2 regions of the Micromonospora sp. DT229 genome follow, and region 2 is predicted to be linked to the other one. Evidence: riboswitches for the same ligand, from Rfam matches in the RefSeq annotation. Region 2 holds a riboswitch; the other holds the start of a gene.
The links. Region 2 has a riboswitch for cyclic di-AMP ahead of ACLQ2T_RS23570 (coiled-coil domain-containing protein). Riboswitches for the same ligand answer to the same signal wherever they lie in the genome.

Region 1: linked by a shared signal. The riboswitch ahead of ACLQ2T_RS00290 (NlpC/P60 family protein) and the one ahead of ACLQ2T_RS23570 (coiled-coil domain-containing protein) in region 2 are both predicted to bind cyclic di-AMP.

What each region holds. Positions count from the first base shown of each region.
Region 1 is NZ_JBNCLD010000001.1:58,117-61,867, reverse strand. It holds gene dcd (dCTP deaminase) at 1-197, shown strand, start outside; gene ACLQ2T_RS00290 (NlpC/P60 family protein) at 200-1,189, opposite strand; cyclic di-AMP (ydaO/yuaA leader) riboswitch at 1,257-1,390, opposite strand; gene ACLQ2T_RS00285 (NlpC/P60 family protein) at 1,565-2,563, opposite strand; gene ACLQ2T_RS00280 ((Fe-S)-binding protein) at 2,833-3,751, opposite strand, start outside.
Region 2 is NZ_JBNCLD010000018.1:74,987-78,737, reverse strand. It holds gene ACLQ2T_RS23575 (carbonic anhydrase) at 1-572, shown strand, start outside; gene ACLQ2T_RS23570 (coiled-coil domain-containing protein) at 711-1,724, opposite strand; cyclic di-AMP (ydaO/yuaA leader) riboswitch at 1,729-1,859, opposite strand; gene ACLQ2T_RS23565 (YibE/F family protein) at 2,026-3,405, opposite strand; gene ACLQ2T_RS23560 (metal-sensitive transcriptional regulator) at 3,731-3,751, opposite strand, start outside.

The sequences.
Region 1 (3,751 bases), on a different contig from region 2:
TGGAGCTGTCCAACGTGGCGAACCTGCCGATCACCCTCTGGCCCGGCATGAAGATCGGTCAGCTCTGCATCTTCCGGCTCTCCTCGCCGGCCGAGCACCCGTACGGGTCGGCCGTCTACGGCTCCCGTTACCAGGGCCAGCGCGGCCCGACGCCGAGCCGGGCCTGGCAGAACTGGCGCACCTGGCCGACCCGCTGACCTCAGCCGGGCCGACCGAAGCTGTGGACGGGGCTGCTCTCCATCCGTTTCATCTTCACCGGCTGACCGGCGCGGGAGGCGTGCACCACCCAGCCGTCGCCGACGTACATGCCGACGTGGTGCAGATCCCGGTAGTAGAAGACCAGGTCACCCGGGCGTAGGGCGCTGCGGGCGACCGACCGGGTCACCTGACGCTGCCGGGCCGCGTTGTGCGGCAGGGCCACCCCGGCCCGCGCCCACGCGGCCAGCATCAGACCGGAGCAGTCGTACGCGTCAGGTCCCTCGGCTCCCCAGGAGTACGGCTTGCCGATCTGGGCGCAGGCGAACTTCACCGCCACCCCGGCCGCCTCGCCCGGATAGTCGGCCGGACAGGGCGCGGGTCGCAGCGGGCCGCCACCACCCCGGCCGTACGCCCGCAGGCGCAGCCGCTGCAACCGGTCGATCTCGGCGTCGATCTGGCGTCGCTTCCCCGCGAGGGCGACCTCCGTACGGATCAACTCGCCGATGGCCACGTCCAGCCGGGCCTTGGCGGCGGCGAGTTCGTCGCGTAGCGCGCTAGCCTGCCGTACGGCCTGCTGCTGGTGGTGGGCGTACCGGTCGAGCAGGCCGATCTGCTCCACGAGCTCGCCGGGCGACCGCCTGCTGCCCAACAGCGCGTTGACGGCACCGACCGTGTCACCCATGTACGCCCGTGCCGCCAGGGCACCGACCTGGGCCATCGCCTCGTCGACCTGGCGCTGGAGGGGAGCTATGCGGGCGGCCAGGGAGTCCGCCTCCCGGCGCTTGCCGGCCAGGTCCTGCCGGGTGGCGTTGTGCCGTTCGATGAGTGGTTCCAGCCGGTTCCAGTCCGCGTCGATCTGGCGCTCGATGGCGTCGACCGACGGGTCGGCGTGGGCCGCCGTGGCGCCGCCGGTGAGGATGACGGCGGTCGCGGACAGGGCGGCGAGTGCGGTGGTGCAGCGGTACCAGTGGGATCGCGGCGCAGCCGTCACCGGGCCGGGCGTCGTCGCCCGGGGTGACGGTGGCCGCGGGGCATGGTGTGCCACCGGGCTCCCAACTCCTTCTTCCCCATACCGCCTACCGGGTTAGCTGACGGGTTCGGGCGGGAAGGGGGCGCCCTACCGCGCGGATCGCGGATTCACCCCGGGTACCTGGGTCCCCGGCTCGCACAGGCGACTCGGCGGTGTCGGACCGTCACCACCCCGGATGGGCGGAACTGCCATCGGGCCGACAATTGCCCAGCTTAGGGACGACCTCCGTCGATACACAACAGATCCACGCCGTGACGCAGGGTGTCCAGATCCGACAAAAGAGCAGGGCCCCCGATCTCTTGACCGAGAGCCCTGCTGATGTTCCTGTGCGATCCCTCAGCCGGGTCGACGGAAGCCGGCGACCGGCATGGTGGTGATCGGAGAGACGTTCACCGGTTTACCCGCTCTGGGCGCGTGCACCATTTGATTGTTGCCCAGATAGAGGCCGACGTGACTGAGGTCACTGCGGAAGAAGACCAGATCGCCGGGGCGGGCTTCGGCCCTGGAGATGGCCTTGCCCTCGTTCCACTGGGCGCCGGTGAAGTGCGTCAGGTAGATGCCGGCGGCCTTGTACGCGTACTGGGTCAGGCCGGAGCAGTCGAACGAGTTCGGGCCGGTGGCCCCCCAGACGTACGGCTTGCCGACCTGGGCGCAGGCAACCTTGATCGCGGTCCGGGCCGCCTCGCTGACCACCCCGTTGATGGTCGGGCAGTTGGTGGTCCTGACCGTGGTCACCGGCAGGGACCGCTCAAGCTGCTTGATCTTGGCGTCGATCTGCTTCTTCTTCGCCGCCAGCTGCTTTTCCTTGGTCTCCTGGTCGGCGATCAGCGCGTCGAGCTTGGCCTTCTGGTCGTCGTACTTCTTGCGGACCTTCATCACGCCCTCAAGCTGCTGCCGCTCGTACGCGGCCAGCCGCTCCAGCAGCGCCATCTGCTCGCCCAGCATGTCCGGCTTGGCGTTCAGCAGCACCGCGCCGAGTTCCTGGGAGGGCCCGTTGACGTAGTACCGGGAGGCCAGGTCGGCCACCCGGTTCATGGCCAGCTCGGCCTCCAGGGCCAGGGGCTGGATCTTCTTCTGCAGGTCACCGGCCTTCTTGCGGTTGACCCTCAGCTGCGACCGCACCTTGTTGTACTGCTCGATGGTGGGCTCAAGCTGCTGCCACTGCTTGTCGATCTGGCGCTCGATCTCCTCCACCGAGGGTTCCGCGTACGCGGGGGCGGCGATCAGGCCGGCGCCGACCGCGGCGGCGGCCACCAGCACGACCAGGCGGTGCGCAGCTCTCCGTAGGCCACCTGGACGGCGCGGCCATCCCGGTGCAGGACGATGGAGGGGCATGGTTGCCACCGGCAGCGACTCCTTTGCAACCGACCGCCGGGCGTCCCGCGAGCGGTTGAGGGGCGAGACAGACGACCCGCGGCGGTCGGTGCCCAACATTAGGGAAGGCGCGGTGCGGAATCAAGGCGACCAACGGTCGATTCACGTTTGCGCGACCAACCGCACACAAAGGGTGTCGATCATTTCGTTATAGTCACGCACGTCAATTTAAATAATGAGGTACGGCGGGCCACATCGGGCCCGCCGTACCTCGTACGGTCAAGTGCTGGTCAGCCGGCGACCGGCTCGCTCTCCTCGACGCCCCGACCCTGCTCGGGCCGGACCGACCGCAGTAGGACACTCGCCACATCGACCACCTCGACCTGCTCGCCGGCGCCCTTGCCGTTCACCCCGTCGGTGAGCATCGTCGAGCAGAACGGGCAGCCGACCGCGATGGTCCGCGCCCCGGTCGACATGGCCTCCTCGACCCGGTCCACGTTGATCCGCTTGCCGATCCGCTCCTCCATCCACATCCGGGCGCCACCGGCACCGCAGCAGAAGGAACGCTCGCTGTTCCGCGGCATCTCGGTGATCTCGGCGCCGACCGCGCTGCCCAGCACCTCGCGCGGCGGGGTGAAGATCCGATTGTGCCGGCCCAGGTAGCACGGGTCGTGGTAGGTGACCCCGCCGTCCACCGGCTGCACCGGGGTGAGCTTGCCGGTGGCGACCAGGTGGGCCAGCAGCTGGGTGTGGTGCACCACCTCGAACTCCCCGCCGAGCTGGCCGTACTCGTTGCCCAGGGTGTTGAAGCAGTGCGGGCAGGTTGCGACGATCTTGCGCTTGGCCTTCTCCCGGCCCTCGAAGGCCTCGTTGAGGGTCTCCACGTTCTGCTGGGCGAGCATCTGGAAGACGAACTCGTTACCGATCCGGCGAGCCGGGTCACCCGAGCAGGTCTCGCCCTCGCCGAGGATGGCGAAGGAGACCCCCGCCTCGTTCAGCAGGGTGGCCACCGCCCGGGTGGTCTTCTTGGCCCGGTCCTCGAACGCACCGGCACAACCCACCCAGAACAGGTACTCGAAGTCCTCCACCTCGCCGACCCGGGGAACCTCGAAGTCCAGACCCTTGGTCCAGTCCTCGCGGGTGTTCTGCGGGGCACCCCAGGGGTTGCCCTTGTTCTCCAGGTTGCGCAGCATCACCCCGGCCTCGGAG
Region 2 (3,751 bases):
ACACCCCGTGGCATCCGAACCAGAACGCCGGGCGTCGGACCGCCGTGGCGGCCGAGCAGCATCCCTTCGCGGTGATCGTGGGCTGCTCCGACTCCCGACTGGCCGCCGAGATCATCTTTGATCGTGGGCTGGGGGACCTCTTCGTGGTCCGTACCGCCGGGCACACCATCGGCCCCGAGGTGCTGGGCAGCGTCGAGTACGCGGTGGCCGTCCTGCGTACGCCGTTGGTGGTGGTGCTCGGGCACGACTCGTGCGGTGCCGTGCAGGCGGCCCGGGCGGCCCTGGCCACCGGCACCACCCCCGCCGGGCACCTGGGCGCGGTGGTGGACGCCGTGGTGCCCAGCCTGCGCCGGGCGCAGGCCGCCGGGGTGGAGGAGCTGGACCAGATCGTCGACATCCACATCGCGCAGACCGTGACGGCGATGCTGGAGGCCTCCACCGCGCTGGCCGCCGAGGTGTCCGCCGGGCGCTGCGCGGTGGTCGGCATGTCGTACCGGCTGGCCGCCGGGGAGGCACGGGCGGTGGCCGCGGAGCCCGCCGACCTGGTCGCCACCGCCGCCCTCGCCGCCTGACGGCGAGGAGCGCCCCACCGGACGGCGTGAGCCGCGCGCCCACACAACCTGACGGCGAAGGCCACCCACCCACACGACCTACGACGAGGGCCGCCCCACCCAGACGGCGGGACGGCCCTCGAAGTGGTGTCGGGGACGCTAGAGCATCGAGACGTGCACGTGGTCGGTGTGGTTCGACGGGCCGCTGTAGGAACTCCAGCCGGTCGCCGGGAACCAGATCTGCCGGTTCCAGATCACGTAGTAGACACCCAGCCGGTCGGCATTACGGACCAGGAACGCGGCCAGGTTGTTGCCGTAGATCCGGGTGTCGTCGTTGTACCAGGGTCGGAAACCGCTGTTCTGCAACGACCAGTCACAGGCCCGCCCCTTGGGGTGCTCCCACTTGTCACCCGGGCGGTAGCAGCCGACGAACCGGTTGAACCCGGCCCGCTTGACCTCCTTGTACATGTGCAGGGTGCGCGCGGTGATGCAGCCCGAGGTGGTCGGGTCGTCCTGGTTGCACGACTCGGGCTTCCAGCCGCCGTCGGAGGCCCGGTTGGGGCCGGGGCGGGCTACCGGGGAGGTGGCGGCCACCAGGCCACCGGTGAGGCCTACCCCACCGACCAGTCGGAGGGACTTCTCCGCGTCGCTCTTCTTGCGGGCCATGTCGTTGGTCAGCTTCTGCTGCTCGCGTACCTCGGCGTCGAGCGCCAGCTTGGCCGTCTCGGCGCGGCGCTTGACCGCGTTGACCTCGGCCAGCTTCTTGCTGTTGACCAGGTTCAGCTCGTCCAGGGCGGAGGCCCGGTGGATGAAGGAGTCCGGTGCGTCGGTCTGCAACAGCATGGCGATCGCGCCCACCCGACCGGTCCGGTACGACTGGGTGGCGATCTCGGCGACCTGTGGGGCGAGGGAGTCCAGGTCGGCCTCCGCGCGGCGGAGTTCGACGGCCAGCTTGAGCTGCTTCTTCTTGGACTTCTCCAGCTTCGACTTGGCCTTGGTGTAGTCCCGGTTGGTCGCCTCGATCAGCTCGTTGAGCATTGGCGGGTCGTCATCATGACCGGCTGGTTTGGGGGCGTTCGGCGCAGCCGTCGCCGGCAGGGGACCGGCGAAGACGGCGAACGCGGCGAACACGGCCACCACGGGCGTCAACCAGCGGCGTAGGGGTGCCGTCACTGTCTTCCCTTCCATCGACCGCCGACCGGGTTAGCTGACGGGTTCGGGACGGAAGTGGCCCCTACCGCTGGTGCGGATTCACCCCAGGTACCTGGGTCCCCGGCTCGCCTGGCGGCGATTGGGCGGTGGCACCGCAGGCGCTGGTGCGCGCCTTCGGCGGTGACCGGCAGTGAGGTTACCCGAGAGTCCGTCTGGGCTTCTACGTACCGAACCCGGCGAGATACGTCATTTCGTAATCGCAATGGGTGACGAGCGCCACGCATATCGACCGATGTGGTCGGCGTGCTCACGTTGAGCAGTGTCACCATGGGGTGTCGGTGCTCCTGTCCGGTTCGGGCCACTCCGAACGGGTGGCGGGGGGTGTGTGACGGGTACGCGGATCGCTGAGGGCCCGCAGTGCATCGGCCCGGTCCGTCGTCGGCCGGGGGATCCGGGGCCGGCCTTCGCCGACGGCGGCCACCTCGTCGGGGGCGGTGGCCGCGAGGTCCGTCCCGCCACGCTGCCGACCGGCGGTGGTCACCACGGTGGCCAGGGCGGTGGTCAGGGGTACGGCGGCGATCAGCCCGAGGGTGGCCACCACGCTGCGGACGATCTCCTGGGCCAGGAACTCGCTGGTGAGGATCTGCCCCAGGGCGCGGGAGTCGGCCGTCAGCAGGAGCAGCAGGGGCAGTGAGGCGCCGGCGTACGCCAGGACGATGGTGTTCACCACCGAGGCGATGTGCGCCCGGCCTACCCGGGTGGCCGAGCGGTACAGCTGGCGGCGGGACAGGTTGGGGTTGGCGTGGGCCAGCTCGGTGACCGCCGCGGCCTGGGTGACGGTGACGTCGTCGAGGACCCCCAGTGAGCCGATGATGATGCCGGCCAGCAGCAGGCCGTGCAGGTCGACATCGCCCCGGAACATCGACAGGGTGGTGGCGTCCTCGCTGCCGAAACCCGTCAGGTGGGTGGCGTTCGTCGCGGCCAGGCCGAGCAGCCCGGTGAGCACCAGGGCACCGAGGGTGCCGAGTACGGCCACCGAGGTCTGCGCGGACACCCCGTGGGTCAGGTACAGCACCACGAACATGATCAACGCGGCGCCGACGATGGCCACCACCAACGGCGGCTGACCGGCGCTGATGCCCGGCAGCACGAAGGTGAGCAGGATGGCGAAGCTGGCCGCCAGTCCGGCCAGGGCCGCCAGCCCGCGCAGTCGTCCGAAGGCCACGATGGCGGCGGCGAAGAGCACCCCCAGCCAGATCAGTGGCATACCGCGCTGGTGTTCGGCGATGTTGTAGGTGCTGATCGAGGGGTCTTCCGGGTCGATCAGCGAGACCAGGATGACCTCGTCGTCGACGCTCACCGAGGGGGCGCCCGGCCCGGCCGGGATGGGGGTGTCGACCTGCTGCCCGGCGTCCGGGCCGTCCTGGATCCGTACCGTGACGGTGCCGCAGGGGCCCCCGCCGGTGGTCGGGGTGCCCTCCGGCACCGCAGGGTTGGGCGGGCAGGGTTCGGTGACCACCCGGGTAACCGTGCCCTGGTAGCGGGGCAGGTCGTCGGCGGCCTCCGGGCGAGGGGCGTCGCGGGGCCAGAGCACCAGGGCGGCGATCAACGTGACGAGGAAGAGGGGGACGACCGTCACGATGAGGATCCGCCGCACCCCGGGCGGGGTGGGCGGAGCGGCCCGGCTGTGATCGGCGCCCATTCGATAGTCTCCCAACGATCTCTTCAGCGGAGTACGTGTCGGCGGGCGAGTCGGTTCAGCCCGGTCGTACGACTGTCGCGGTGGGCGGCCGAGGTGGCCGGAATGTGGCGGACCCGCTGCGTACGGTGATTGCCGGGGTGGGCCTGGCCGGACGCCGGACAGTGGCGGCGGATGCGGGTGCGCCGCCGGTGGCGGACGCAGGCCGGTGGGCCCGGATGTCGGCAGACCATCGTCTGCGAATCGTAGCCAGCCCGGGAATGGATCGCAGGCCGCGCCGGTTCCTCGGCGGTTCGCGGCCGGGGACCGGGGTGCCGGTGGGTGGGGTTCAGCCGCGCTTCATCAGGCG